Regions from separate parts of the Rhizobium sp. NXC14 genome, predicted to be linked through region 4. Evidence: predicted binding sites of a transcription regulator. Region 4 holds the regulator's gene; each other region holds the start of a gene.
What was found. The regulator LexA, encoded in region 4, represses DNA repair genes until DNA is damaged. The targets are predictions, from matches to a motif close to TGTTCNNNNTGTGTTCNG.

Region 1: a site for LexA is predicted at 4,066-4,083, ahead of NXC14_RS01600 (YifB family Mg chelatase-like AAA ATPase). Genes of this name have one in related genera too.
Region 2: a site for LexA is predicted at 2,357-2,374, ahead of NXC14_RS02040 (DNA recombination protein RmuC). Genes of this name have one in related genera too.
Region 3: a site for LexA is predicted at 3,781-3,798, ahead of NXC14_RS15370 (putative DNA modification/repair radical SAM protein). Genes of this name have one in related genera too.

Annotation. Positions count from the first base shown of each region.
Region 1 covers NZ_CP021030.1:313,353-321,084, reverse strand. The annotation lists gene NXC14_RS01615 (DMT family transporter) at 1-415, shown strand, start outside; gene NXC14_RS01610 (LysE family translocator) at 531-1,148, shown strand; gene cysK (cysteine synthase A) at 1,293-2,255, shown strand; gene NXC14_RS01600 (YifB family Mg chelatase-like AAA ATPase) at 2,440-3,972, opposite strand; gene gshB (glutathione synthase) at 4,129-5,076, opposite strand; gene NXC14_RS01590 (cupin domain-containing protein) at 5,164-5,667, opposite strand; gene NXC14_RS01585 (YraN family protein) at 5,787-6,155, opposite strand; gene rsmI (16S rRNA (cytidine(1402)-2'-O)-methyltransferase) at 6,148-7,062, opposite strand; gene dnaN (DNA polymerase III subunit beta) at 7,321-7,732, shown strand, end outside.
Region 2 covers NZ_CP021030.1:408,509-416,240, reverse strand. The annotation lists gene NXC14_RS02055 (plasmid stabilization protein) at 1-51, opposite strand, end outside; gene def (peptide deformylase) at 116-631, opposite strand; gene NXC14_RS02045 (globin-coupled sensor protein) at 729-2,225, opposite strand; gene NXC14_RS02040 (DNA recombination protein RmuC) at 2,407-3,630, shown strand; gene NXC14_RS02035 (ribokinase) at 3,709-4,608, shown strand; gene NXC14_RS02030 (methyl-accepting chemotaxis protein) at 4,849-7,203, shown strand; gene ptsN (PTS IIA-like nitrogen regulatory protein PtsN) at 7,277-7,732, opposite strand, start outside.
Region 3 covers NZ_CP021030.1:3,114,692-3,122,423, forward strand. The annotation lists gene carB (carbamoyl-phosphate synthase large subunit) at 1-979, shown strand, start outside; gene NXC14_RS15365 (UdgX family uracil-DNA binding protein) at 1,089-2,543, opposite strand; gene NXC14_RS15370 (putative DNA modification/repair radical SAM protein) at 2,543-3,775, opposite strand; gene greA (transcription elongation factor GreA) at 4,042-4,518, shown strand; gene NXC14_RS15380 (glycosyltransferase family 4 protein) at 4,545-5,603, shown strand; gene NXC14_RS15385 (dicarboxylate/amino acid:cation symporter) at 5,847-7,181, opposite strand; gene NXC14_RS15390 (ATP-binding protein) at 7,406-7,732, shown strand, end outside.
Region 4 covers NZ_CP021030.1:2,091,191-2,098,922, reverse strand. The annotation lists gene NXC14_RS10350 (septum formation initiator family protein) at 1-174, opposite strand, end outside; gene eno (phosphopyruvate hydratase) at 310-1,584, opposite strand; gene kdsA (3-deoxy-8-phosphooctulonate synthase) at 1,726-2,571, opposite strand; gene NXC14_RS10335 (VOC family protein) at 2,568-3,464, opposite strand; gene lexA (transcriptional repressor LexA) at 3,663-4,379, shown strand; gene NXC14_RS10325 (ComEC/Rec2 family competence protein) at 4,360-6,792, opposite strand; gene gltA (citrate synthase) at 7,083-7,732, shown strand, end outside.

The DNA.
Region 1 (7,732 bases), 1.8 Mb from region 4:
GGCCTTCTTCTACGCGCTGGCAGCTCTTGCCGCGAAATGGCTGAAAGGCACGCCGCCGCATCTGATCGCGCTGATCCAGGTCACAACCGGCATGCTGATGCTGGCGCCGATGACGGAGTTTTCGCAACTGCCCGGCGATGCCGGCGGCTGGGCGATCCTGGTGACGATCGGAGTCGTCCATACCGGGCTGATGTATGTGCTGCTCTACGGCGCGATCCAGCGGCTGCCGACGCATCTGACCGGGGCGCTCTCCTTCCTCTATCCGATCGCCGCGATCCTCGTCGACCGGCTGGCCTTCGGCCATGCGCTCCAGCCGATGCAGGTCGCGGGCGCCGTAATCATCCTGCTGGCCGCCGCCGGCATGAATCTCGGCTGGACGCCGCGCTGGCTACGGCCGTGGGCGCTTCAGGGCTGAGATGTCTGCGCAGGCACGCGGCGGCAAGCATTTCTTCTCGTGATGGACCCATCAGCGCCAGCGGATTGATGGCAAGGCCCGGGGGATGTAAAACGCCGGGGAAGAGGAGCCACAGATGAGCCTTGCCGCCTTGCTTGCCTATGCCGGAGCGTTGTTCATCGCCGCGGCCATTCCGGGGCCCGGCATTACCGCGATCGTCGCGCGTGCGCTCGGCTCGAATTTCCGCGAGACCTTCTTCATGGGTCTCGGCCTGGTGCTCGGCGATATGACCTATCTCACCGCGGTCATTCTGGGCCTAGCTTTCGTGGCGCAGACCTTCACGGAAGTTTTCCTCATCATCAAGATCGCCGGCGCCCTCTATCTCGGCTACATCGCCTGGAAACTGTGGACGGCAGGGCTGCTGCCGCAGGATATTGCCGCAAAAAAATCCGGCAATGTCGGCCTGTCCTTCCTTTCGGGCCTGCTGGTGACGCTGGGCAACCCGAAGACGATGCTGTTTTATGTCGCGCTGGCGCCGACGCTGATCGATATCGGCAATATCACCCTGCGCGACTATGCGCTTCTGCTCGCCGTCACCTTCGTGGTGCTGATCACCGTGCTGGTGCCCTATATGCTGCTTGCGGCGCGCGCCCGCACCATGTTGAAACAGCCGCGCGCCCTGCAGGCGCTGAACCGGGTTGCAGCCGGCATCCTTGCCGGCACGGCAGCCTTCATCGCCACGCGGGCTGCGTGAAATAAACATCCGTCAAGGAACGGTTTTCAAAGCTTATTTTCTCTCCGCCACCCCAGCCCGGGACGAACGGGCTCTGGTCTCATTCCGTCTTTGACCCTATTCTCCTCCTCGATTTCAGGGACCGAAGTCCAAAGGGAGAGCACCATGTCGCACAAACCCGGCCGCGGCCGCATTTATTCCTCGATCACCGAGACCATCGGCGACACGCCGCTGGTGCGCTTCGACAAACTGGCGCGGGAAAAGGGCGTGGTGGCAAACCTGATCGGCAAACTCGAATTCTTCAATCCAATCGCCTCCGTCAAGGACCGCATCGGCGTGGCAATGATCGAAAGCCTGGAATCGCAGGGCAGGATCACCCCCGGAAAGACGGTTCTGATCGAGCCGACCTCGGGCAACACAGGCATCGCACTCGCCTTTGCCGCCGCCGCCAAGGGGTATCGGCTGATCCTCACCATGCCGGAAACCATGTCGGTCGAACGCCGCAAGATGCTGGCGCTGCTCGGCGCCGAGCTGGTGCTGACGGAAGGGTCGAAGGGCATGAAGGGCGCGATCGCCAGGGCCGAGGAGCTGGCAGCGTCGCTTCCCGACGCCATCATTCCGCAGCAGTTCGAAAACCCTGCTAACCCCGAGATCCACCGCAAGACGACGGCCGAGGAAATCTGGAACGATACCGAGGGCAAGGTCGATATCGTCGTCTCGGGCATCGGCACCGGCGGCACGATCACCGGCGTCGGCCAGGTGCTGAAAAGCCATAAGCCCGAGATCCAGATCATCGCCGTCGAACCCGCCGATTCGCCGGTGCTCTCAGGCGGCAATCCCGGCCCGCACAAGATCCAGGGCATCGGCGCCGGCTTCGCGCCGAAGATCCTCGATACCGGCATCTATGACGAGGTCGTTACCGTGACCAATGACGAGGCCTTCGAACAGGCCCGCCTGATCGCCCGGCTCGAAGGCGTGCCCGTCGGCATCTCCTCAGGCGCGGCTCTGACCGCCGCGATCAAGGTCGGCAGCCGGCCGGAAAATGCCGGCAAGAACATCGTCATCATCATCCCGTCTTTTGCGGAGCGGTATCTCTCGACGGCGCTGTTTGAGGGGTTGGGGAGCTGAATAGCGAATAGCGAATAGCGAATAGCGAATAGCGAATAGCGAATAGCGAATAGCGAATAGCGAATAGCGAATAGCGAATAGCGAATAGCGAATAGCGAATAGCGAATAGGATGTGGGACGGATTGGCGTGAAGCAAGCAATTAGCTAGCTTTTCGCTATTTGCCATTCCCTATTCACTTCTACCTCACGCCGCCGCCGTCAACCTCTCACCAGCGATGCGGTAAGAAATCGCTTCGGCGAGATGCAGACGCCCGACGGTCGGTTTGTCGTCGAGATCGGCCAACGTGCGGGCAACCTTGAGGACGCGGTGGTAGCCGCGGGCGGAGAATTTCATCTTGTCAGCGGCGTCGCGCAGGAGCTGCAGGCCGCTCGCATCGGGCTCGGCGAGTTTTTCGATCATCGCGGTGGAGCAGCGGGCATTGGTGCCGATATCCCTGGCGCCGGCGCGTTCGAACCGCTCCTGCTGGATCTCGCGGGCCTGGGCGACGCGGCGGGCGACGTCGGCGCTGGCCTCGGCCGCCATCGGCCGGATCAGATCGGCGGCGGAAACGGCGGGCACGTCAATGCGGATATCGATGCGGTCCATCAGCGGGCCGGAGATGCGGGCCTGATAGTCGCTCATGCAGCGCGGGCCGCGCGCGCAGGTGTGGCCGGGCTCACCGGCCATGCCGCAGCGGCAGGGGTTCATCGCCGCGATCAGCTGGAATTTCGCCGGATAGGATACGCGGTGATTGGCGCGCGCGATGACGCATTCGCCGCCTTCGAGCGGCTGGCGCAGCGCATCGAGCGCCTGCGGCGTGAACTCGGGGAATTCGTCGAGGAAGAGCACGCCGTGATGGGCAAGCGAGGCTTCGCCCGGCCGGGCGCGGAGGCCGCCGCCGACAAGCGCTGCCATGGTGGCGGAGTGGTGCGGGGTGCGGAAAGGCCGGCGGTCGGACAGCTTGCCGCCGGTGAGCTGGCCGGCGATCGAATGAACCATCGACACTTCAAGCAGTTCGGTCGGCGAAAGCGGCGGCAGGATCGACGGCAGGCGCGACGCCAGCATCGACTTGCCGGAGCCGGGAGGCCCGACCATCAGGAGATTGTGGCCGCCGGCGGCCGCCACCTCGAGCGCGCGTTTTGCGCTTTCCTGGCCCTTGATCTCGGCAAGGTCCGGCAGGTTGGCGGCATTGGCGCGGATCGACGGCTCCGGCCTAGACAGTACCTGCGTGCCGCGGAAATGATTGGCAAGGGCAATCAGGCTGCGCGGGGCGAGAATATCGACCTCGGCGCCGGCCCAGGCGGCTTCCGCGCCGCTTTCGGCCGGGCAGATCAGCCCCTTGCCGAGCGCATTGGCGCCGATCGCGGCCGGCAGCGCGCCGGCAATGGCGGCGATCGTCCCGTCGAGATTGAGTTCGCCGACGACGACATAATCGGTCAGCGCGTCGCCAGGAATGGCGCCGAGAGCCGCCATCAGCGCGAGTGCGATTGGCAGATCGAAGTGCGAACCTTCCTTCGGCAGATCGGCGGGCGCCAGATTGACGGTCACCCGTTTGCCCGGCAGCGCCAGGCCGGAGGCGTGAAGGGCAGCCTGCACACGCTCACGGCTTTCGGCTACCGCCTTGTCAGGCAGGCCGACGATCTGCATGCCGACCTTGCCGGGCGCGATCATGACCTGAACCTCGACCGGAACGCCTTCGATGCCCTGGAATGCTACCGTACTGACACGCGCGACCATATGCCCACCCTTGTCCCGCAAACTCTTAGAGACCGCCCCCTGTGGCCGTTGAAAGCCAGCGGTTGCAATCTGGCACGGAAGCCGGACTAAAACAAGAACAATAAAAGAACGCAGACAGATAATCAGCGGTGGGCGCGGTTGTACCCGATCGCAGCCTCAGCCGCGCTTGCGCTCGATCGCGTCCCAGAGCAGGCTTGCTATATCGGCGCCGCCGAACTTCCTGACCTCGCGGATGCCTGTCGGCGAGGTTACGTTGATCTCGGTCATGTAATCTCCGATGACGTCAATTCCGACGAGCAGGAAGCCGCGTTCCCTCAGCGCCGGGCCGATGCGGGCGCAGATTTCCTTTTCGCGCGGCGTCAGCTCGGTCGCCTCGGCGCGGCCGCCGACATGCATGTTGGAGCGGCTGTCATGCTCGGCCGGCACGCGGTTGATCGCGCCGGCGAACTCGCCGTCGACGAGGATGATGCGCTTGTCGCCCTTGCGCACGTCGGGCAGATATTGCTGGGCGATGAAGGGTTCGCGGAAAAGCTGGCCGAACATTTCCAAGAGCGATGAGAGATTGCGATCGTCGCGGGTCGAATGGAAAACGCCGGCGCCGCCATTGCCATAGAGCGGCTTCAGGATGATGTCGCCCATCTCATCGCGGAAGCGGCGGATTTCGGCCGGATCCTTGGTGATCAGCGTCTTCGGCATCAGGTCGGAGAATTCGGTGACGAAGATCTTCTCCGGCGAATTGCGAACCCAGGCCGGATCGTTGACAACGAGCGTCTTCGGGTGGATGCGCTCGAGCAGATGCGTCGAGGTGATATAGGCCATGTCGAAGGGCGGATCCTGGCGCAGCAGCACCACATCCATGGTCGAAAGGTCGACGCGTTCGGGCGCGCCAAGCTCGAAGTGATCACCCTTGACGTCGCGCAGGACCATCGGCTCGACGCTCGCAAAGAGCTTGCCGTCGCGGAAGCTCAGGCGCTCGGGGGTGTAATGGAAGAGCCTGTAGCCGCGCGCCTGCGCTTCCAGGCTCATGGCGAAGGTGGAGTCACCTGCGATATTGATGCCGGCGACATGATCCATCTGGACCGCTACATTGGTGATCTTGGCCATTTCCGTCCCTCGCTGAATGCCGGACAGATGTAGGTCGGCCCGGCATTAAACGCAACGGTCATCAAGGGCTTCGGGCGTTCGCAACTTTCAGGCGGCGATGCCCTGGCTGCCGCCGTTGCGCAGCATGTTGCGCAGACGATAGGCGATCGCCAAAGGCTTCGGGAAAGGCTTGCGCAGGAAGGCGACCTTGCGGACGTAGGTGTCGACCCGCCAGCTCGCCCAGGTTCCACCGGCGAAAAAGGCGACGTCGCCGGTGCGCAGGGTCCGTTCCGTGCCATCCTCGGCGGTGATATGGACCTCGCCTTCGAGGATCATCACGGTCTCGTCCCAGCCGAAATACCAGCGGAATTCGCCCGCCGTGCAGTCCCAGATCGCCGTCAGCGACGCCTCGTCATGTCCGCGCGAATGTTCGGCGGTGCGCGCCTGCGGATTGCCGCTGATGATCCAGTCGGGATTGATCGGCGTCGATTTCAGCGGCAGGTGGTCGCTCGCATGCGCGACGAAGGATTTCCCGGCCGGCTTCAGCGCGATATACGGCACCGAGCGCGCCGCCATGGCGACCGCGCTTGCAAGCATCATCTTCAAGGCCACGCAACAACCCCCTAATCTCAACCCCTATTGCGACGGTGGGTAGCAGAAAGTCCTAAGGAGCTCGTTCAACGGGGGACTAAAATTTTAACAATCCGGAAACTCGACCGGGCTGAAAGCGCTCAGAAGGCGTCGGGAAAGTGCCGCGGCAACCGGCCGGGCATGACCGCGACGATATCGTAGCGCTGGGAAAGGCGGGCCTGATCCGCCTGGCGGGCGAGCCACAGATCGCTTGCCGCCCGGATCCGCTTCTGAGCGGCGACAGACACGGCGTCGATCGCCGCAGCCTCGCCATGGCGGGCCTTGACCTCGACGAAGACGGCGAGATCGCCCTTGCGGGCGACGATATCGATCTCGCCGAGCCTGGTGCGGTGGCGCAGCGCCAGGATACGGTATCCCTTCAGCATCAGGAAGGCGGCGGCGACATATTCCGACATGCGGCCGCGGCGCAGCGCCTTCCTTTTTACGGCGGTGAGGTCTTTATCACCCATTGCCGCCCTTCATCTCCAGCAGGCGCTGGTAGAGCGCCTTGCGCGGCAGGCCGGTGAGACGGGCGGCCTCGGTCGCAGCCTTTGCTGTCGGCATCGACATCGACAGATCGGCAAGCACGGCTTCGACATCGGCCTCGGAGGTTTCTACCGGCTGCGGCGGACCGACGACGAGGACGATCTCGCCCCTGACGTTTTCCACCTGCTGGTAATGGGCGGCGAGTTCGGCCAGCGTGCCGCGGCGGAATTCTTCATAGGTCTTGGTCAACTCACGGCAGACGCAGGCCGGCCGGCCCGGGCCGAGCACATCGGCGGCGGCAAGAAGCGTGGCAGCGATGCGATGGGGCGATTCAAAAAAGATCAGCGTCGCCGGAGCTGCGGCAAATTCACCGAGACGATCGCGGCGGGCCTTGTCCTTGGCCGGCAGAAAGCCGGCAAAGAGAAAGGCGTCGTTCGGCAGGCCGGAACCAACAAGGGCGGCGAGCGGCGCCGAGGCGCCTGGAATGGGAATGACGCGGTAACCGGCGGCAATCGCCTGCCGGGCCAGCCGGTAGCCTGGATCGGAGACGAGCGGCGTGCCGGCATCGGACACCAGCGCCACCGAGCGGCCGGCTTCGAGCGCCTGGATGAGCCGCGGGCCGGCTTCGTCGGCATTGTGCTCGTGATAGGCGAAGGGGCGGTTCTGGATGCCGTAGCGGTCGAGCAGAACGCGGGTGACGCGCGTATCCTCGCAGGCCAGCACGTCGGCGCCGGCCAGCGTTTCCAATGCGCGCAGCGTGATGTCGCCGAGATTGCCGATGGGAGTGGCGACAAGATAGAGCGCCGGCTCCAGCGGCCGCGCCGGCACCGCCATGTTGTGGAGGCGGAAGCTTCGCCGGCTGGCGTCCTCCGCTGTGGTTTGCTCGTTCATGCCATTTGCCTTCGTCTCGACGGCCTTCGCCCGTCATCGGGCCTTTATGGGCGAGCGGCGGCGCTTCGGCAAGGGTTGGGATTTCTGTGAGGATTGCTCCGGAAAACCTGAAATGCGAGGGCTCAGCCGTCCATGCCTCTTGCCATCCAATGCTGAAGTCTGCCATTTTGCCCCTCCACTCCCCCGACCTAAATCGGGAAAGCATTCTTCGGGCCTTCGATGCGCCCGGGCAGTCACGGTCGAAAGCGGTAGCATCCCATGCGTATTACTATTGAGCGGTCAAACCTTCTGAAATCGCTGAACCACGTCCACCGTGTGGTCGAACGTCGCAACACGATCCCGATCCTGTCCAACGTACTGCTGAAGGCCGATGGCCAGAACCTCGACATGAAGGCGACCGACCTCGACCTCGAAATCACCGAGGCGACGCCGGCAAACGTCGAACAAGCAGGCGCCACCACCGTTCCCGCTCACCTTCTCTATGATATCGTGCGCAAGCTTCCCGATGGCGCCGAAGTGCTGCTGGCGACCAGCACCGACGGCGGCTCGATGACCGTCCAGTCCGGCCGCTCGAAATTCTCGCTGCAGTGCCTGCCGCAATCCGATTTCCCGGATCTGACCGCCGGCACCTTCACGCATTCCTTCAAGTTGAAGGCGACCGATCTGAAGA
Region 2 (7,732 bases), 1.7 Mb from region 4:
GATGTCTCGCTTCATTGCGTCGGAAATATTTCGGATCAGAAGGTCGCCCACTCAAAAGCCTCCATTATGATATCAATGATATCATAATGCCGTTGAAGCCCATTTTCAATCGTCGTCAGAGGGCCTTGGACTTTGCCGCCTTGGTGAACTTCTTGATCACCATCTCCCGCTTCAGCCGTGAGATATGGTCGATGAAGAGCACGCCGTTCAAGTGATCGATCTCGTGCTGCAGGCAGGTGGCAAGCAGCCCGTCGGCTTCCACCATCTGTTCCCTGCCGTCGCGGTCGAGGTATTTGACCGAGACGACAGCCGGGCGCTCGACCTCGGCATAATAGTCCGGAATCGACAAGCAGCCTTCCTCATAGACCGAGCGCTCGTCGGACGATTTGACGATCTCCGGATTGATGAAGACCTGCGGCTGCTTTTCCTCGCCCTCGCGGGAGACGTCAATGACCAGCATGCGGCGTGGCACGCCGATCTGGATTGCGGCGAGGCCGATGCCCGGCGCGTCGTACATGGTTTCCAGCATGTCGTCGGCAAGGCGCTGCAGGTCGGCATCCACACGCTCGATCGGCTTGGAGAGCTGACGGAGAACGGGGTCGGGAAGAATGATAAGTGGCTTGATGGTCATGGCGTTCCCATAACCCATCTTTTCCCGCTATGGAATTATCCGGCGGGCGGGGAAGACGCTTTTTTGCATACCCGCCCGGAATTTCGCCATATTTGAGTCAGGCCGCCCGGCGGGCACCGACGACGGCGTGGCCTTCCGAACGGACGCGGAAGCGGCGCAACAGCTCGATCAGCTGGTCCACCTCGTCCTTGAGGCGGCGGGTTTCCGCCGACGTGCGCTCGACCATGCCGGAATTCTGCTGGGTGATTTCGCCCATGCTGCGGATCGCCACGCTGACCTCGTTGACGCCAATCGCCTGATCGCGGGCGGCGGCGGCGATATCGGCGACGAAGCGGTTGATGATATCGATGCGGCTGATCATATCGTTCAGCGCCTCGCCGGTGCTCGAGACGATGCCGACACCCTCGTTAACCTGACTCGAACTCTGCGAGATCAGGTTCTTGATCTCCTTGGCCGCATCGGCCGTGCGCTGGGCGAGCTGGCGGACTTCCTGCGCGACGACCGCAAAACCCTTGCCGGCATCACCGGCGCGCGCCGCCTCAACGCCGGCGTTCAGCGCCAGAAGATTGGTCTGGAAGGCGATTTCGTCGATGACGCCGATAATTTTGGAAATCTCCGTCGAGGATTTCTCGATACCGGCCATCGCCGACACGGCGCTGGTGACGAGTTCGCCCGAATTCTTCGCCTTCTGCTGCGTCTCGCGTACGGCGTCCGAAGCCTTCTCGGCATTGGCGGCGGTCTGGCCGACGCTGACGGAAAGCTGCTGCAGGGCAGCCGAACTCTCCTCGACGCCGGCCGCCTGCTGGGCAGTGCGCAATGCGAGATCGTTGGTCGCATTGGAGATGACGTCGGCGCCATTCATGATATGGCCCGACGTGTCGCGCACCGATGCGAAGGAATGGCGCAGCGCCTTGACGGCACGGTTGTAATCCTCGGCCATCTGCCGAAAATTACCGGGCAGGTCGGATGGCAGAGTGGCCTCGAGATCGCCGCTCGACAGCGCCTCCAGACCGCGGCGCAGCTGCTCCAGCGCCATCGCCTGATCGGCCTCGGCCTGGGCACGCTGCTGTTCCAGAGCCTGGCGCTTGGCTTCAAGCGTCTCGAGGTAGACCGAGATCGAATAATCCATGTCGAGCATGCCGGCCTTGATGACCGCCGACAGCTTCTCGGCGAGCAATTTGCCCTGCTGGCGCGCAAAGACCGACGGCCACTGCTTCTCCATGATGCCCTTGACGAGCTCGGACAGAACCAGGGCATAGCCGCCCACATACCAGCGCGGCTCCAGCCCGATGCGGGCGGGCGTGCGCCCGACCGCGGTCACGCCGTCGACGTAGGTTTCGTCGAAGGCGCCGCCTGCAAGCTTGCCCCAATGATCCTGCTGCCGCTTCTTGGCATGGGCGACATGGTTCTTGTCGGCGAAAAAGCCTGAGACGGCGGGGGTCTTGGCGATCTTGGCATAGAACTTGTCGAGGGCGCCGCCGATTAGCTCTGATATGACGGGGCTGAGATCCCGTATCGACCGGCGCGCCGCCTCGTCCAGTTCGATGAAATCGAGGCGCTGCCTGAGTGCACTGTCGGTCTGCTGGGATGTCATGGAAATCTCTGTACTTGGCGCAACGGCGCTGGAGGGAATTCTGCGGCACAGATTTTGGCGAATATGGTTGAGCAATGGTTAAATCGGCGGCGATTTTCTGCATCGGTGAGGAAAAAGGCGACAGAGGATTTCGTTCACGTTTTGATCTATGTATTGCCGCAGCTTCTGTTATGGTTGCGGCATGACCGTTCATTCCGAATCGCTTGCCCTCTCCAACGCCTCGCTGAGCCCGGCCATGCTGGCGCTTGCCGGCGGCGTTTTTGTCGCCTTCGTGCTTATGGTGATCATCCTTCTCTTGCGCAGCGCCAGCCTCCGCCGCGAGCAGGCGGAGGAGGCGAGCCTCCGGGCTGGCGAAAGCGAGGCGCGCATGGCCGAGCTTTTGAAGATCCAGGCGGAGATGCAGGGCCGCATCACGGCCATGGCCGAGGTTTTTGGCGCGCGTCAGAGCGAGCTCAACCAGGCAATCAGCCAGCGTCTCGACGGCATGTCGCAGCGCGTCAGCTCGACGATCACCGAGCAGACGAAATCGACGCATGAGAACCTGCAGCGCCTGCAGGAGCGGCTGGCGGTCATCGATGCCGCGCAGAACAATATCCAGACGCTCGCCAAGGACGTGGTCGGACTGCAGGCGATTCTCTCGAACAAGCAGACGCGCGGCGCCTTCGGCCAGTCACGGATGGAGACGATCGTCGCGGACGGCCTGCCGATGGGCGCCTATGCATTCCAGCAGACGCTCTCGAACGGTTCGCGGCCGGACTGCACGATCCGCATGCCAAACGGCGCGCCGCCGCTCGTTATCGATGCGAAGTTCCCGCTCGAAGCCTGGAACGCCATCCGCGACGCAGCCAGCCCCGAGGCCGGCAAGATCGCCAGCCAGCAGTTCCGCCGCGACATGGAGATTCATATCCGGGATATTTCAGAGAAATATCTGATTCAGGGGGAAACCCAGGAGACGGCTTTTCTCTTCGTGCCGTCGGAATCGATCTTCGCGGAGATCCATGAGAACTTCGAGGCCCTGGTGCAGAAGGCACACCGCGCGCGCATCGTTATCGTCTCGCCATCGCTGCTGATGCTGTCGATCCAGGTCATCCAGGCGGTGCTGAAAGACCAGCGCATGCGGGCGCAGGCGCATCTGATCCAGGGCGAGGTGGCGCTCCTGATGGACGATCTCGGCCGCCTCGACGAGCGGGTGCGCAAGCTGCAGGGCCATTTCGCCATGGCGCAGAAAGATATCGACATGGTGGTCACGTCAGCCGACAAGCTCACCAAACGCGGCGCCAAGATCGAGGCGCTGGAATTCGAGGCAGGCGGCGACGCAAAGCCTGCCCGCGACGGCGAGGTCCCGGCCAAATCCGTGGAAAGCCGTACCGGCCTTCTCAAGCTTCGGGTGGTTGACGAGGAGTGATCGCTTCGGCAGTGTCTCGCCCCATGAAATAGCAGGAGCATGATGTCATTGGCATGCTCCAAAAGACGGGACAGCCTGATGATCACAGTTTTCGGATCCATCAACATGGATCTCATCGCCACGACCGAGCGCCTGCCGAAGCCCGGCGAAACAGTGGCCGGCAACGGTTTTGCCACGGCCGCCGGCGGCAAGGGCGCCAACCAGGCGCTGGCAGCCCGCCGCGCCGGTCGCTATGTGCATATGGCCGGCGCCGTCGGCAAGGATGCTTTTGCTGCCGATGCTCTTTCTCTGCTCGATGAGGCAGGAACCGATCTCTCCCTCGTCAAGCATATCGACGGTCCCACAGGAACGGCGCTGATTCTGGTCGGCGGCGACGGCGAGAACATGATTGCCGTGGTGCCGGGCGCCAACGGGCTGGTCGCGCCCGCCGATGCGGAAACCGCGATCGGCCGCATGCACGAAGGCGACATACTGATGTTGCAGCTTGAGGTGCCGGTCGCGGCCGTCGAACGCGCGCTCTCGGCCGCACGCGCCAAGGGCATCACCAGCATCCTCAACCTCGCCCCACTGATTCCCGATGCGCCGCGTCTCGGACGCCTCGCCGATATCGTCATTGCCAATGAGACTGAGTTCGAGCGACTTGCCGGACAGGACGGCATGGACGCAGGAGCGCGCGAGGCAGCGCTTGTCCGCCTGCATCATGAAACCGGCCAGACCCTGATCGTGACGCTCGGCGGCGATGGCGTCATCGCCATTCGTGACGGGGTCCTCTCAAGAGCGCAGGGGCTGGCGATCGATCCTGTCGACACGGTCGGAGCGGGAGACACCTTCTGCGGCTATTTCGCCGCCAGCCTCGATGACGGGCTTGATTTTCCGACAGCGCTGCGCCGCGCGGCGGTCGCCGGTTCGCTCGCATGCCTCAAATCAGGCGCGCAACCGTCGATTCCTTTGAGTGGGGAAGTCGCAGACAGAATATAGCCTGGCCTGCCTGCGAAACGTCGGCAGATGTCCTTCAATTTTAAAGGAGATTTCTGCGGTTTTGCTCATATAACCACTTAAGTTTCATTTAAATTTAACAGGTCTCCGGCGATCTTCCCAGCGATCGCCGGATCGTCGCATATGCGGATCCGCGGCTGATGCGGCTGCTCCATGACGGAGCCATGCCTTCGCTCCTGCGCCGAAGAATGCCCGTTCGGCGCATCCTTGCCTGAGGAACCCATGTTCATTTTTCGCATGAAATCGCTTGCGGCGAAACTTATCGCCATCACCGGCATTGCCATCGCGCTTGTTCTCATCGCTTCGAACTTTTTCCTCATCGGCCAGACCAGGGATCGCGTTCAGATGCTGACGATGGATCAAGCCAATCTCGAGGCAAAGTCGATCGCCAATGAGATCGCCGCCAATGTCGGCGAACTCGCCAGCGCTGCCCGCAGCATGTCAGGCGTCATCGGCCGAGCCCATGATGGAAAGTCGCTCGATCGCAAGGGCATGATCAACGTGCTGAAAGCCAATCTGGAACAGAATGCCTTCGCCTTCGGCAGCTGGTTCTGCGAGCAGCTTGGTGCGCTGGACGGAAAGACGACCGAGATTGCCAACAACAATGACGAAGGCACCAACAAGAACGGCGCCTTCACGCCCTATTGGTCGAAAACCAAGGATGGCGGCATCCAGTATTCGACCTTCGACAATGATTATACCGCTGAGTGGTGGAAGCTTGCTGCCGACAGCGGCAAGGGCGCGATCACCACGCCTTACATGGCCGAGGGAACCGACGTACCGACGCTGCTGACTTCCATTGCCTATCCTGTCATGTCGGGCGGCAAGATGATCGGCGTCGGCGGCGTCGACATCTCGCTGAAGTCGCTGACCGATAAGCTTCAGGCGCTGCACCCCTTCGGCTCCGGCCGCGTGACGCTGCTCTCGCAGGCCGGCAACTGGATCGTCGCGCCGGTCCCCGACCTGATGACCAAGCAATATGACGGCGAAGGCGCCGACGTCGTCAAGGCGGCGCTGTCGAACAAGCAGCCCGGCCTCGTCCGAAACCTCACCTATGACGGCCTCGATCCTTTCGACCGCGTCGTCTATCCATTCGACGTCCCCGGCGTCAACGCCATCTGGGTCGTGCTTGTCGACGTCCCGCACACCGCGATCAACGCGCCGGTGCAGGATCAGACCTACATGATGATCGCCACCGGCCTGATCGTGCTCGGCGCGGTGATGCTGGCGCTCTATTTCGCCGTCCGCTCGCTCGTGCAGAGGCCGCTCGGCAGCCTTGTCGCCAGCGTCAAAACGCTCAGCGACGGCGAATATGCCGAACCCGTCGCGGCCCAGGACCGTACCGACGAAGTCGGTTCGGTCGCAAAGGCACTCGAAGGGTTCCGCTTCAAGCTCGCCGACTCCAGGCGCCTCGAAGACGAGGCCACCCACCAGCGACAGGCCGCAGAGGCCGAGCGCGGCCGTTCGGAATCGGAACGGCAGCAATCGGTGTCGCTGCAGCGTCGCATCGTCTCGGTCGTCGGCGCCGGCCTCTCGGAATTGTCTCAGGGCAATCTGGGTTACCGCATCACCGAAGATTTCCCCGGCGAATACGGCAAACTGAAGCAGGATTTCAATGCCGCGCTTGCAAGCCTCGAAGAGACCATCAACACGATGAATCTCAGCGTCGTCAATATCGGCGCCGGCACCGGCGAGATCAGCAACAGCGCTTCCGATCTCGCCAAACGTACCGAGCAGCAGGCAGCAAGCCTGGAAGAGACAGCGGCAGCGCTCAACGAGCTCACCGCCCAGGTCGATTCCAGTGCCGAGAATGCCCGCACGGCTGCCGACAACGTCAATCTCGCCTGCCAGGATGCCGAGAAATCAGGCGAAGTGGTGCAGAAGGCCATCGCCTCCATGCAAGGGATCGAGCAGTCTTCGACGGAGGTATCGCGGATCATCGGCGTCATCGATGAGATCGCCTTCCAGACGAACCTGCTGGCGCTGAACGCCGGCGTCGAAGCGGCTCGCGCCGGCGAAGCCGGCAAGGGTTTTGCCGTCGTCGCCCAGGAAGTGCGTGAACTCGCGCAGCGTTCGGCCACTGCCGCCAAGGAGATCAAGACTCTGATCAACACCTCGGCCGTCCAGGTCAAGGAAGGCGTCGATCTCGTCGGGCGCGCCGGCGGGACGCTGCACAAGATCGCAGAACAGGTGATGGGCATCAACAGCCTCATCCGGCAGATCTCGGCATCGGCCAGCGAACAGGCGGTGGGGCTGAAGGAAATCAACCAGGCCATGAACCAGATGGATCAGGTGACGCAGCAAAATGCGGCGATGGTGGAGGAAGCGACCGCCGCCAGCGTGGCGCTCAACGACGAGGCGCAGACGCTGAAGACGCTCGCCACGCGCTTCAGGGTGTCCGGCTCCGCCAACGCGACCGCGCTCGCCTCCGTGGCGAGGCAGATGCGTGCGCCGGCTGCGGCCCCCTCGCACTTGGCAACCGCTCCTGTGGTCCGCCACGCGCCGGCGACCCACCGCACCACACCTCAATCGCATGGCTCGGCCGCCGTGGCTCGGGATAACTGGGAAGAGTTCTGACCGTTCAGCCCTGGGTAAATAAAAAATGCGCCTGCGAAATCAGGCGCCTTTTTTCATTTAGGGATTATGCAGCTCAAGCAGCGTTCGACGTCTGCTCTTCGTTGAGGAAGGCGTAGATCGCCGAGGCGGAATCGGTGGCCCGCAGCTTTGCAACCAGGTCTTGATCGCGCAGGACGCGGGCGATGCGCGACAGGGCTTTGAGATGGTCGGCGCCGGCGCCCTCCGGCGCAAGCAGCAGGAAAACGAGGTCGACGGGCTGGTCGTCCAGCGCTTCAAAATCGACAGGCTGCTCCAGCCGGGCAAAGATGCCGACGATGGAATGAATGTTCACCAGCTTGCCGTGGGGAATGGCGATACCGTTGCCGACGCCGGTCGAACCCAGGCGTTCGCGCTGCAGGATGACGTCGAAGATCTCCCGTTCGGAGAGCCCGGTGATCCTCGCGGCTCTTGCCGCCAATTCCTGAAGCAACTGTTTCTTGGAATTTACTCTGAGGGCGGGAATGATCGCATCCTGATGGAGCAAATCTGC
Region 3 (7,732 bases), 1.0 Mb from region 4:
CGACAGCTACCTCACCCACGCGATCGAAGTCGACGTCGACTGCCTCTCCGATGGCACCGACGTCTATGTCGCCGGCATCATGGAGCATATCGAGGAAGCCGGCATCCATTCCGGTGACTCGGCCTGCTCGCTGCCGCCGCGTTCGCTGCCGGTCGAACTGCTCGACGAGTTGGAGCGCCAGGCCAAAGCCATGGCCAAGGCGCTCAATGTCGGCGGCCTGATGAACGTCCAGTTCGCCATTAAGGACGGCACTGTCTACGTTCTCGAAGTCAATCCGCGCGCCTCGCGCACCGTGCCCTTTGTCGCCAAGACCATTGGCGCGCCAATCGCCAAGATCGCCGCCCGCGTCATGGCCGGCGAGACGCTCGACGCGACCTTCGCCGCCTATGGGCAGAAGCCCGATCCGCGTAAGCTCACCCACATCGCTGTCAAGGAAGCCGTCTTCCCCTTCGCCCGCTTCCCCGGCGTCGACACGCTGCTCGGCCCGGAAATGCGCTCGACCGGCGAAGTAATCGGCCTCGACACCGATTTTGCCCTGGCCTTCGCCAAGTCGCAGCTCGGCGCCAGCGTCGAGTTGCCGCGTGATGGAACAGTCTTCGTCTCCGTGCGTGATGAGGACAAGGCGCGCGTGCTGCCGGCGATCCGCATCCTCGTCGAAGAAGGCTTCAAGGTGCTGGCAACCGGCGGCACCGCCCGCTTCCTTGGCGAAAACGGCATCACCGCCACCAAGATCAACAAGGTCCTGGAAGGCCGTCCGCACATCGAAGACGCGATCCGCAACCGCCAGGTCCAGCTCGTCATCAACACCACGGACGGCAACAAGGCGATCTCGGATTCCAAGTCACTGCGCCGCGCAACGTTGATGCAGAAGGTGCCCTATTACACGACGATGGCCGGCGCCGAAGCCGCCGCTCAGGCGATCAAGGCGCTGAGGGCGGGCAATCTCGAAGTCCGGCCGCTGCAGAGCTACTTCGCTTGACATGAGAGCAATTCCAGCAGAACTGTGCCGCAGTCTTGCTGGATTGCGTAAAAACAAAGAGATAGCGCCATCGCTCGATGGGCGCTGGCGCTATTTCGCCGGAATCAATTTATGCGGCTAAGACCATAAGCCGCTGAATTTCGATCATATCCTCGCGAAACCGCGCCAGTTCCTCTGCCTTCAGCCGCTCGTCAGGAATGCGCAGCAGATAGGATGGATGCACGGTGACGAAGAGCGTACGCCCTCCTTCGATCGCCATCGCCCTTCCCCTGACATCCTGCAGCCGTTCCTTCACATCGGTCAGCGCCGCAAGCGCCGTTGCCCCCATTGCGACAATCAGTTTCGGCTTGATCAGCGCCAGCTCCCGATCGAGCCACCAGCGGCAATGCTTCACCTCGCTCATATTGGGCTTTTGGTGGATGCGCCGCTTGCCACGCGGCTCATACTTGAAATGTTTGACCGCATTGGTGACGTAGAGCCTCGATCGGTCGATGCCGGCCTCTGCTATCACCTGATCGAGAAGCCTGCCGGCAGGTCCGACGAAGGGGCGGCCCGCAATATCCTCCTGGTCGCCCGGCTGCTCGCCGACAAACATCACCTGCGCATCGCGCGGCCCCTCCCCGAACACGGTCTGGGTGGCATTGGCATGCAGTGGACAGCGCGTGCAGACGGCGGCTTCCGCGCGCAGTGCTTCCAGCGTGCCCGCTGGAGCCTCAGGTTCTGCCGGGAGATTGCGTGCCGCCTGCTGCAAGCGGTCGTGGAACGGCAGCGATTGCGTCGCCTCCCGCGCCGCCATCTCCCGCACCTTGCTTTCGGCCGATGCAATCAAGCCAGGAATGAGATCGGCCTCCGGCAGGTTCTTCCAGTACTTCTTCGGCATCTCCGCCTGCATCGCCTTCACCTTCAAACGCGCCGGGTTGAAGATATTGGCGTAGTAGGTACGCCAGAGCTCGTCGGTGGCATCGCTGAGATTAGGTCTGTCGCATGGCTCGTCGGCAATTGTCAGCCGATCGCCGTCCCAGGCGGCCGACCCCTTGGGCGTAGCAATCAGCCAGTCCATGTCGTTGAAACGGCGCTGGAAAAACGGAGCCGTGCGCCTTACGATATGATGGTCGGGCTCGAACCAGGCGAGGAATTTCCGACGCGCTGCCGATACCGCACCAACTTCCTTGAAACGGACGAAGGCTGTCATCTTGTGCGCGTCACGCCGAACATTCTTCGCCATCAGCCTGGCCCGCAAGACATCCTCATCGGAAGCCACTTCAAGCAGTCGCCGGTCCAATTGCAGCCGCCAGAGCAGACGGTAAAGCAAGGAAAATCGCGCGGGATCGGAATGGCAGAGAACCGTCTCCGCAAGCTCGATGAAAGCGGGCGGCACCGTCATCGGCTTGCGTGATGTCGCAGGCTCCGGCGGCATGGCATCGCGTTGAAACGAAAGATCGGCCTCAGCGCTTTTTCCGCGCCAGTCGATCTCCTCGGGCAATATGCCGGCGGCTGCCAAGGCGCGCGCGGCATCCCGCCATTCGCCTAAATCTCCGCGTCCCGCAAGCACGACCCTGCGCATCACAGCAACGACAATTGTTCAGGCTGCGGCTCAAACATGGCGCGCAGGTCCGGGCGGTCGATCAGCCGTCGGGGCGACCAGCCTTCCGCTGAGATGAAGGCTTGAACTTTCTTGATCGAGACGCCGAGCCGCGAGAGATCGTCGAGCCGCAGGCGGCGAAAACGGCGCGCCGAAACGATCGCCTTCACCGTCTTAGTGCCGAGACCCGGAACACGCAGCAACCGCTCGCGCTCGGCCTTGTTGATGTCGACGGGAAATTCGCCTCGGTTGGCAAGCGCCCAAGCAAGCTTCGGATCGAGATTGAGATCGAGCATGCCGCCCGCCTGGTTTGCAGTGATTTCCTCGACGCCGAAACCGTAGAATCGATAGAGCCAGTCGGCCTGGTAAAGCCGGTGTTCGCGCATCAGCGGCGGCTTGATCAGCGGCAGGTTTTTAGAGGCGTCGGGGATAGGGCTGAAGGCGGAATAATAGACGCGCTTCAGGCCATAGCTGCTATAGAGCCGGCCGCTGCTCGCCAGGATCGTCGCATCATTGGCCCCGTCCGCGCCGACGATCATCTGCGTGCTCTGGCCGGCCGGGACGAAACGCTGTCGTTTTTTGGTCTTAAGCGTCGGTTCATCAGCAGCCTCGATCTTCAACCTGAGATCAGCCATCGATCGCCTGATACTGGCAGGCTTCTTCTCCGGTGCGAAACGGGAAATCCCGCTATCGGTCGGCAGTTCGATATTGAGCGACAGCCTGTCGGCATGAAGCCCCGCCTCCTCGATCAGATGCGGCGACGCCTCAGGGATCGCTTTGAGATGGATATAGCCGCGGAAATTGTGGGTTACCCGCAGCTCACGCACGATGCGGACCAGCTCCTCCATCGTGTAATCGGAAGAGCGAATGATACCGGAGGACAGGAAGAGGCCTTCGATATAGTTGCGGCGGTAGAATTCGAGCGTCAGCCAGACGACCTCCTCCGCCGTGAAGCGTGCCCGCTCGACATTGCTAGAGGAGCGATTGACGCAATAGGCACAGTCATAGATGCAGAAATTGGTGAGCAGGATCTTCAGAAGCGAAATGCACCGCCCATCCGGAGCATAGGCATGGCAGATGCCGGACCCCTCGGTCGAACCCAGTCCGCCGCTTCTGCGCGAATCGCGTTTCACTGTGCCGCTGGAAGCACAGGAAGCACCGTATTTCGCGGCGTCTGAAAGGATGGCCAAACGTTCGGTTAGCGACTTCTTCATTAGAATGTTCACTATATGTTCTTGGTTGCAAAGTCAATCCCGACGTCCCCGCTTATGCCCCGTTTTGGCGCACATCACCTGACGTACCAGCGGGTTGGGTTTCATTTATGCGAATTTTCTGGAAATCAGCCGTGGCGATCTGCTATAAGCATGCAACTATGATTGTGGCACGGTTCCGAAGCTCCCCTTCGGGACCTGTTTTCTTTTGTGTGTGCCTGACTGTGCTGACGCAAGACGGGCGGCCGCAAGGAGTGAAGGACAGAAAAATGGTTGATAAGGTACCGATGACACAGGGTGGTTTCGTCAAGCTGCAGGAAGAACTGCGCTGGCGTCAGCAGGAAGAGCGTCCCCGAATCATCGAGGCGATCGCCGAAGCCCGTGCCCATGGCGACCTTTCCGAAAATGCCGAATACCACGCAGCCAAGGAAGCCCAGAGCCACAACGAGGGTCGCATCACCGAGCTGGAAGACCTGACGGCGCGCGCCGAAGTTATCGATCTCACCAAGATGTCGGGCGACAAGATCAAGTTCGGCGCCAGGGTGAAGCTCGTCGACGAGGACACCGAGGAAGAAAAGACCTACCAGATCGTCGGCGACCAGGAAGCCGACGTCAAGGCCGGCCGCATCTCCATCTCCTCCCCGATCGCCCGTGCGCTGATCGGCAAGGAAGTCGGCGATTCCATCGAGGTCAACGCGCCCGGTGGCTCCAAGGCCTATGAAATCCTCCAGGTTTCCTGGGGCTGATCGCCCGCCAGACATGAGATCCATCCTTGCCGGACATTCGTGACGTCGAGATCATCGCGCCCAATTTCAAGCGCCGGCTCTCCGGCGTCACCTCGACCATCGTCCAGCTCATCCCGTGCCAGATCCGGCTTGGCATGCGCATAGCAACGCTCGGGCCGGGCCTGCCGGAGGGCCTGCCAAAACTGAGTTGGGCGCAGCTTTTCGGGCTCTGGCGCCCGCCGGCCCGGCGCCGTCACCGCGTCTGGCACGCCCGCCGCAACAATGAGATGGCCGTCGGCATCCTGCTTCGTCATGTCCTGCGCATGCCGCTGAAGCTGCTCTTCACCTCGGCCGCGCAACGCCGTCACACCGCCTATACGAGATGGCTGATCCGCCGCATGGATGCGGTAATCGCGACCAGCGACCGTTCCGGCTCCTTTCTCGAGGTGCCTCACACGGTCATCCAGCACGGCGTCGACCTTTCCTTGTTCCACCCGCCGGAAACGGCCGACGATGGCATTGGCGCCACCGGGCTGCGCGGACGCTATCTCGTCGGCTGCTTCGGCCGCGTGCGTCATCAGAAAGGCACCGATCTCTTCGTCCAAGCGATGATCGACCTCTTGCCGCAGCACCCCGAATGGACGGCCGTCGTCTCCGGCCGCGTGACGGCGGAGCACACCGCCTTCGGCGAAAAGCTCAAGGCCGATGTCGCCGCCGCGGGCCTCGCCGACCGTATCCTTTTCCTCGGTGAAGTGCCCGATATCAAAATCTGGTATCGCCGTTTGACGCTTTACGTAGCCCCTTCCCGCAATGAGGGCTTCGGTCTGACGCCGCTCGAAGCCATGGCGTCGCGGACCGCGGTGGTGGCATCGGACGCCGGCGCCTATGCCGAACTCATCGCCGAAGGCGAGACCGGCTCGGTGGTGGCCGCCGGCGATGGTGAGGCGCTGACGCGGGCCATCGCCCCTTACATCGCAAATCCAACTCTCGCGATTGCCCATGGCGAGAATGCGTTGCGCCATGTCAGGTCGAATTTCGCTCTGGAGAAGGAAGCAAACGCGATCGGCGCCGTCTACGATCGCCTACTCGGCGATAATCGCGGCTGAGCGGAACGAAACCGGGCTCGTTGGATAACGGGCCTGGGGCCGCTGAAGAAAGTCCGCCGACCCTCCTTCGTCATGCTCGGGCTTGTCCCCCGGTTGTCCGGAGCATCTGCCTCGGGTCGGTAGCAGATCCTAGGCACAAGGCTGCACAATGGCCGGGAATGACGACGAGAGAACGAAATTCTCGATACGCGAACGGCCCGTTGTGGAACGGGCCGCTGCAAGGATTACCAACGATCGGCTGGTCTATTCGGCGGGCTGAAGTCCGCCGGCCGGTGCCGCCTCTTCCGTCTGGCCGCCGAGAGCTGCGGCGAGCTGCGCGGTATCCAGTTCCTTTTCCCAGCGTGCCACGACGATCGTCGCGACCGCATTGCCGACGAGGTTGGTCAGCGCCCGGCATTCCGACATGAAGCGGTCGATGCCGAGGATAAGCGCCATGCCGGCGACTGGCACGGAGGGCACGACGGAGAGCGTCGCGGCAAGCGTGATGAAGCCGGCGCCGGTGATTCCAGCAGCCCCCTTCGAGCTCAGCATCGCCACGAGCAGCAGCAGGATCTGATCACCCCAGGAGAGCTGGATGCCGGTTGCCTGGGCAATGAAAAGGGCGGCCAGCGTCATGTAGATATTGGTGCCGTCGAGATTGAAGGAATAGCCTGTCGGGATGACGAGGCCGACGACCGAGCGCTTGCAGCCGGCCTTTTCCATCTTGTTCATCAGCCCTGGCAGTGCGGCCTCGGACGACGAGGTGCCGAGAACCAGCAGCAGCTCTTCCTTGATGTAGCGCAGCAGCGCCAGGATCGAGAAGCCGTTATAGCGGGCGACGGCGCCGAGCACGACCAGAACGAAGAGCAGCGAGGTGATGTAGAAGGTGCCGATCAGCATGGCGAGGTTGGCGATCGAACCGATGCCGTACTTGCCGATTGTGAAGGCCATGGCGCCGAAGGCACCGATGGGGGCGGCCTTCATCAGGATGGCGACAAGTTTGAAGACAGGAGCCGTCAGCGCATTGAGGAAGGTCACGACCTGCTCACCCTTTTCGCCGACCATGGCGAGCGCAATGCCGAACAGCACCGAGAAGAACAATACCTGCAGAATATCGCCATCGGCAAAGGCGCCGACAATCGTCGTGGGGATGATGTTCGTGAGGAAGCCGACGATGCTCTGCTCATGCGCCTTCTCGGCAAAGGTTGCGACGGCCTTCGGGTCGAGCGAAGCCGGATCGATATTCATGCCCGCGCCGGGCTGAATGACATTGGCGACGACCATGCCGATGACGAGCGCCAAGGTCGAGAAGGTTAGGAAGTAGAGCATTGCCTTGCCGGCGACGCGGCCGACCTTCTTCAAGTCGCTCATGCCGGCAATACCGGTCGCAACCGTCAGGAAGATGACCGGCGCGATGATCATCTTGACGAGTTTGATGAAGGCATCGCCGAGCGGCTTCAGCTGCGTGCCGAGTTCGGGGTAGAAATGGCCGAGCAGGATACCCGCGGCGATGGCGGCGAGAACCTGAACGTAAAGATGGGCATAAAAGGGTTTTCTGCGCTTGCTGTCCGCGACTGCATCGAATGGTGCTGCGATCATGATGTCCTCCTAAAGGCTCGTCCGGAACGAACTCCGGCCTCCCGAGCCGTTCGCTTCACTCCAACAGCTCAGCCGTTGTTGCCATCTCTTTCGCAAGCGCCGTGCCAGTTTCGAGTAGCCTTTCTAGAGCGTTGTATTTCCTGCATAAAAACTTTCCATAGGCCCTTGGGTCTTTAAGGAGATGCGAAAAACCACACAAATCTATTTGCGTCTCGTGCGGAAAGATGCACAAATCCCCCATGTCCTTGTCAGTCTCGCAAAGGCCTTGGCCCTCCTTGCCCTTGCAGCACCGCATCCGCCGGATGTGGTGGGCCTATGCAGTGCTCGCCCTCTCGGCCGTCCTCGCAAGCCTCTGGGTCAGCGGCGAGATCGGCCGGCGGCGGGCAGAGGCGGCCCTGGAGGAACAAGCACGCACCGATGCGAGGATGAATGTAGCGCTGCTGCGCACGGTCCTCGAAAAATACCGGGCGCTGCCCTTCGTGCTGTCGCAGGATACCGCGCTCGGCGCCGCCTTGGCGGGGCGCGACGCCGCCACGTTCGATGAGCTCAGC
Region 4 (7,732 bases):
CAGGACGGCAAGCTCTCTTTCGCGCGCGACCCGCTGACGCTCGAACGTCTCCGTCGCCCGCAGGCCATAATCGCCATGGATGCAATGATAACCGAAATAGGAAAGGAAGGCGACCGTCATAGCCGGGATGACGAAGCGGCCGAGCTTTCTCTTCTTATGATGCTTTGTCCACATACACGCATGCTCTTGAACGCATTACCAATTCGTTCAGCATAACGCGCAGAGATTAACCGTTCATTGACCGTAACCGCCGGCAAGAAAAAACCCGCGCCGGTGAGGCGCGGGTCGAGCATTGCAAATCAGATCGGATTAGCCTTTGATGATCGAGCGGCCGGCATATTGGGCCTGGGGGCCTAGGCCCTCCTCGATGCGGATCAGCTGATTGTACTTGGCGAGACGGTCAGAACGCGACAGTGAGCCGGTCTTGATCTGGCCGCAGTTGGTGGCAACGGCGAGATCGGCAATGGTCGAATCTTCCGTTTCTCCGGAGCGGTGCGACATGACGGCGGTATAGGCTGCCTTATGCGCCGTGTTAACGGCATCAAGCGTTTCCGTCAGCGAGCCGATCTGGTTGACCTTGACGAGGATCGAGTTGGCGACGCCCATGCGGATGCCGTCGCGAAGGCGGGCCGAGTTGGTGACGAAGAGATCGTCGCCGACGAGCTGAGTCTTCTTGCCGATCAGATCGGTCAGCGCCTTCCAGCCCTCCCAGTCGTCTTCGGCCATGCCGTCTTCGATCGAGATGATCGGGTATTTGCCGGCGAGCTCGGCCAGATATTCGGCCATGGCGCCCGACTCGAGCGTGCGGCCTTCGCCCTCCAGAACATACTTGCCGTCCTTGAAGAATTCCGTCGAGGCGCAGTCGAGGCCGAGGCACATGTCGTCGCCCGGCTTGTAGCCGGCTTTCTCGATCGACTTCATGATGAAGTCGAGGGCTTCGGGCGCACTCTTCAGGCCGGGAGCGAAGCCGCCTTCGTCACCGACATTGGTGTTGTGGCCCTGCGCGGCAAGCTCCTTGCGGAGCGTATGGAAAACTTCCGAACCCATGCGCACGGCGTCGGCGATCGAATCGGCGCCGACCGGCAGGATCATGAATTCCTGGAAGTCGATCGGGTTGTCGGCATGAGCGCCGCCGTTGATGATGTTCATCATCGGCACCGGCAGGAGGCTGGCGGAAGCGCCGCCGACGTAACGGTAAAGCGGCAGGCCGGATGCCTGGGCCGCAGCTTTGGCGACGGCGAGCGAGACGCCAAGGATGGCGTTGGCGCCGAGGCGCGACTTGTTCGGCGTGCCATCGAGCTCGATCATGATGTTGTCGATCTGGATCTGATTTTCGGCGTCGATGCCGCCGATCGCGTCGAAGATCTCGCTGTTGGCGGCCTCGACCGCCTTTTCGACGCCCTTGCCGAGGTAGCGCTTGCCGCCGTCGCGCAGCTCGACCGCCTCATGTGCGCCCGTCGAGGCGCCCGAGGGAACGGCCGCGCGGCCCATGCTGCCGTCTTCGAGATAGACGTCGACTTCGACGGTGGGGTTGCCACGGCTATCGAGGATCTCGCGGGCGATGATATCGGTGATTGCAGTCATGGGTTCTTCCTGCTCAGTGGGTGATAAGTCGTTCGAAGCCTGTCATAATCGAAGGCGTGCAAATTACAATGGCGCAATTTCCCGCCTTCGAAGGGGTATTGCATCGTGGCCTAAACCACGATCATGTCAGCCTGTTGAACGTTAGGCCTTGGCGATCGCATCGAAGGCAAGCAACTTCTCAAGCAGTCGCGGCATGTCCTTGAGATAGACCATGTTCGGCCCGTCGGACGGTGCGTTGTCGGGATCCTGATGGGTTTCGACGAAGACGCCGGCAATTCCCGTCGCCACTGCCGCGCGCGCCAGCGTTTCCACGAACTCGCGCTGGCCGCCGGAGGAATCGCCCTGCCCGCCCGGCTGCGCCACGGAATGGGTGGCGTCAAAAATGACGGGAGCCCCCATCGCCGCCATGATCGGCAGCGAACGCATGTCGGAAACCAGCGTATTGTAGCCGAAGGAGGCACCGCGCTCGCACAAGAGCACATTCGGATTGCCGCTGGCGTTGAGCTTCTTCAGAACGTTCTTCATATCCCAAGGGGCGAGGAACTGGCCCTTCTTGACATTGACGGCGCGGCCGGTTCTGGCGGCGGCGATCAGAAGGTCGGTCTGACGGCAGAGGAAGGCCGGGATCTGCAGAACATCGACCACCCTGGCCACCTCGGCGCATTGCTCGGCCGTATGGACGTCGGTTATGACGGGAAAGCCGAATTCCTTCTTGAGGTCGGCAAAGACCTCCATGCCCTTTTCCAGGCCGATGCCGCGTTCAGCCGAGAGCGAGGTACGGTTCGCCTTGTCGAAGGAGCTCTTGTAGACGAGGCCAATGCCGAGCTTGCCGCAAAGCTCCTTCAGCGTGCCGGCGACCATGAAGGCGTGATCCCGGCTCTCCATCTGGCATGGACCGGCGATCAGCGACAAGCGGCCAGTATTGGAAAAAGTCACCTGGCCTTCGCCTTCGCCGATCCTGACTTCGGAATTCGTGTCGGTGCTCATCGTGTTTCCTCGAAGGCGAAGAGCGCACCCTGCCCGGGCGTGGGCTTCACCAGAATGCGATTGTTCTTGCGTGTGAATGTGATCCCGTTAGCACCCAAATGCGCTTCTGTCACGGCAAGATCGATGACGGTGAAGAGGATTGCCCGCCCCCGCAGGCCGCGATCGGCTGATGAGACAGCGGTTTCGAAATAGGCCTCCAGCCCTTCCGGCGTCATCAAGCTGATCTTTGCATTCGATGCCGCGATATTCACGCCGAAACCGGTTTTCTCCACCGCCGCCTGCCCAATCGCGAGCCCGACGAAGGCGGCGAATGCCGCCGGGTCCGGTGCACAAAGTGCGATCTCGGCAATGCCGATCACGCCATTGGCGTGCGTCTCCAGCGCGGCGCGATCTGTAGGGAACGAATTGATGCGCTGGCAAGTAAAGAGAAAGAAATCGGGGGCGCGCAAATCAGCTGCAAAGGCCAGCTTAAAGCTGCCGACGCTCTCCGAACCGTCCGGCATCCGCATCGGCCGGCTGAACTGCAACATCTCACCGGCGCTCGCGCCGTTGCTGACGAAGCGCTTATGATCGAGGTCGGCATCCTCGCTGAGGAAGGCCAGCGCAGAAAGTCCCTCCTCGCCGCAGCGGAAACGGAAGGCGCGATTGCGGGCGATGAAGACGTTGCCCTGGCGGGCCGCTGCCTCGCTCTCGTCGACACTCGCCACGCCAAGCGGCTCCAGATAGGTCTTGTCGGCGAAAAAGACGCAGGCATTCTCCGTTCCGAAGGGATGGCGTGCATCGGCGGCGACGGTGAAACCGAGCTTGCCAAGCCTCTCACGCGCCAGATCGATATTGACCACGGGCAGCACGACATGATCCAGCGGGTGCGACCTGGCGGAATGCGCGTTCATGAATATCCCTCCTGAAACCGGCAAGAGATGTGCGACAGCACCTCCCTCAATGCAAGACATGTGCGCCAATCCGGCAAATGAAAATAAAAATCTCCACGAGTTGACGTGAACTTTTACGGAAATTTAGCTACTTGCGGAACACATATGGAACATATAGTGTCCGTTCTGGATTTGTTTCAATCACGGGGTCTGACGTCGATGCTCACGCGCAAACAACAGGAGCTTCTCCTTTTCATCCATGAGCGCATGAAGGAATCCGGCGTTCCTCCCTCTTTCGACGAAATGAAGGATGCCCTGGATCTCGCCTCGAAATCCGGCATTCACCGCCTGATCACGGCGCTTGAGGAACGCGGCTTCATTCGCCGCCTACCGAACCGCGCCCGGGCGCTCGAGGTGATCAAGCTTCCGGAGGCCTATAACCCCAGTCTTCAGCGTCGCGGTTTTTCGCCGAGCGTCATCGAGGGCAGCCTCGGCAAGCCCCAGCCGGTCGCCGCCCCCGCTGCGCCAAAGCCGGTCGCCGACAATGGCAACTCCGTCTCCGTGCCGGTCATGGGACGTATCGCCGCCGGCGTTCCGATCTCGGCGATCCAGAACAACACCCACGATATCGTCGTTCCTTCAGATATGCTCGGCTCCGGTGAGCACTATGCGCTGGAGGTCAAAGGCGATTCGATGATCGACGCCGGCATCTTCGACGGCGACACCGTGATCATTCGCAACGGCAGTACCGCCAGTCCCGGCGACATCGTCGTTGCCCTCGTCGATGACGAGGAAGCAACGCTGAAGCGTTTCCGCCGCAAGGGCGCCTCGATCGCGCTCGAGGCCGCCAACCCGGCTTATGAGACCCGCATCTTCGGGCCCGACCGGGTCAAGGTGCAGGGCAAGCTCGTCGGCCTCATCCGTCGCTATCACTGACGCCGGATGGGCTGGAATCGGTAAAACGATCATTGCGCCAATCATAGGCGCGATGGCGCATCCATGGTCGCGACAAAGCATCGAATGCGGTGGCGACCTCCAGGCCGGCATCGGCGAAACGCAATTCGAGCGAGCCGGTCCTACGCAGCGTCTCGCCGGTGAAAAGCGTGCCACCTGAACGGCAGCTGTTGAAACGCAGACGGACCGAGGTCACGACGATATCGGCCGTATCGCAGGCCGGGCCGAGATAGGCGGCATTGTCGATGACGGTGACGATATGGCCATTGCCAAGTCTTGATGTGCACCAAGCCTTCTTGACGCAGGAAAAACGGTTTGCTTCACCGCCTGCTGCGGCTGCCCGCATCGCCGCACTCGCTTCGTTCTGCTGATCGCGGGAAAGCCTGACACGGCGGCCTTCTCCTTCCGGCGGGATGGCCGGACCATCCAGCATCTTCGGCGGATCATGTGTCGGCAGCACCAGCGCTCTCTGCCACTGGTCGAATATGAAATCCGGCGGGTTTTCACGGTTGGAAGCTATTGCCTCAGCCGCGACGACCGCAACCAGACTGCCATCCTCCGAAATCAGCAGATCCGGCGGCCGGGGAACCGGCAGAAGCAGCACGATGAGCGTAGAGATGGCGATGATCGAGGTGCCGACGTGGCGCAGCCGAGTGCGCAGCAGCGTCAGCAGCAGAAAGCCTGCCACCGCCACTGCGAAATACCAGGCGGGCAAGCGGCCGATGCCGATATCACCGCCCCAGCCGGACACCGTCTTGGCAACCGCAATCACCAGATCGAGGCCGAATCCGACGACCTTCCAGAGCGGAGCGTCCAAACCGAAAAGCATGAGCAACATCGCCAACAATCCGGCCGGCATGACGATGAAGGAGATAATCGGCATCGTCGCAAGGTTTGCCGGCAGGCCGTAAGCCGTCAGGCGATGAAAATGCTCAATCGAAAACAATGCGGTGGAAAAGCCGCCGATCAGCGAGGTCAGGAAGACGCCGCCGAAGAAACCGGCGACGGCAACCACCGGCCTCATGATCGGCAGTTTCAGAAAAGCGTTTTCGCGGACACGCCTGTCCTTCCACAACTGATAGCCCGATACCAAGGCCAATGTGGCGGCAAAGGACATCTGAAAGCTCGGTCCCAATACTTCCGAAGGTGAAATGGCGATGATGATGAGCGCGGAGAGAACGACATTGCGCAGGCTGATCGACGGCCGGTCGAAGAAGACGGCAATCAGCATGATGGCCATCATGATAAAGGCGCGCTCGGCCGAAACCCCGAAACCGGAGATCAGGTAATAGGCGGTGACGGCGATGAGCGCGCCGGCAGCGGCGATCTTCTTTGTCGGATAGGCTTGGGCGACGCCGGGAAAGAGGCTGAGCAGCATCCGAAAGCCGACGAAGAAGATGCCAGCCGACAGCGCCATGTTGAGGCCAGAGATCGCGACGATATGGGCAAGGCCGGACTGGCGCAGCGCCTCCGTCGTCGCGTGCGATATGGCGCACCGTTCGTCCGTCACCAGGGCAGCGGCAAAAGCGCCGGTATCGCCGGGCAGGATCGATCTTATGCGGTCGCCGATGCTGCTGCGCAGCCGGTAGAGCCATTCGAGCAGAGCCTCCGACGTGCAGCTGGCCGCCTGCAGGCCTGCCTCCAAGTCGAGTTTCTCCGGCGCACCATAGAAGAAACCGTTGGCGCCGATGCCGTCGAAATAGGCACCGAAGGAGAAGTCGTTGAGCGCGGGAAGTGCGGGGCCCGCCGGCGGCGTCAGCCGTGCCTTGCCGGTGATGATGTCGCCGATCTCGAAAGGCGCATCGGCGCCCCGGACGATCGCGGTGATGCGTCTCGGCGGCCGTTTCAGCTCCGGAGCCTCGGTGCCGGTGACGGCAAGAATGTAGCGCCAGCGCCCGCGGCCGTCGCCTTCCCGGCGTTCGACCCGGCCGGTCACCGCGGTCGTCACGGATGAATCGAGGATCACCGTCGAAGCCCGCCAGCTCTCAAACTGAGCCGAGAGCATGCCGCCCGCGAAAAGTGCCAGCGCCATGAAACTTGCGCGCAAGGCCGGCCGGCTGGGACCGGTGAGGAAAACCGCGGCCGCCGACACCAGCAAGCAGAGCAGCGATGGAACGAGGGGCAAATCCGATGCCGCAAGAAACCAGAAGGCCGATCCGGCTCCGAGGAAGACCGGCGAGAACAGCAGCATTCGGCCATGATCGGCCTCTTCGCCCAGCATGCAGGCTCCGGCAGGCAGCGATTGCCAGGCGGCGGCCAGTAGCCGATGACGCAAGGGGGTCTGCGACTGCGTCCTTACCGATTGAGTCACCACCGCAGGCGCAGGAAAATCCGGCGGATCGGCAAGGCCGACGCCCGCTTCCGGCCGCAATTCGGCTGTCGTCAATTCCTGCATGCGCCGCCCAAGATCACCCCCCGAAGTCGCCAGAATGCAACCTTCAAGTAAATACGGCAAGGATAATCGATTGAAATATGAGGGGAAATCTTAAGCGGCAAAAGGGCTGTCGAATCATCAGCTTCCGTTATGCGTGCGGCTCATCGCTGCAGTGCCTAAAAGGTGATACCGCAATGCACAAAATGCCGTCACAGTAACTTGGCATTAGCGTTGCGATCATATAGCTATCGGAAAGGACGCTTAACCCCTATGGCGCTTTTGTGGCGCCACCGACATTTCGGAGGATCAGCATGACGGATCAAAGCGCTACAATAAAAATCGGTGACAAATCAGTCGACCTCGCCGTTAAAAGCGGCACGATCGGCCCGAGCGTCATCGACATCGGTGCCCTCTACAAGAACACCGCTTCCTTCACATACGATCCGGGCTTCACCTCGACCGCATCCTGTGAATCGAAAATCACCTATATCGACGGTGACGAAGGCGTGCTGCTGCACCGCGGCTATCCGATCGAGCAGCTGGCCGAACACGGCGATTTCCTGGAAGTCTGCTACCTCCTGCTCTACGGCGAACTGCCGACGGCCGCGCAGAAGAAGGACTTCGACTATCGCGTCACGCACCACACGATGGTGCATGAGCAGATGAGCCGCTTCTTCACCGGCTTCCGCCGCGATGCACATCCGATGGCCGTCATGTGCGGCTGCGTCGGCGCACTGTCGGCCTTCTATCACGACTCCACAGACATCACCGATCCGCACCAGCGCATGGTCGCCAGCCTGCGCATGATCGCCAAGATGCCGACGCTTGCCGCCATGGCATATAAATACCATATCGGTCAGCCCTTCGTTTACCCGAAGAACGATCTCGACTATGCGTCGAACTTCCTGCGCATGTGCTTTGCCGTCCCCTGCGAGGAATATGTGGTCAATCCGGTGCTTGC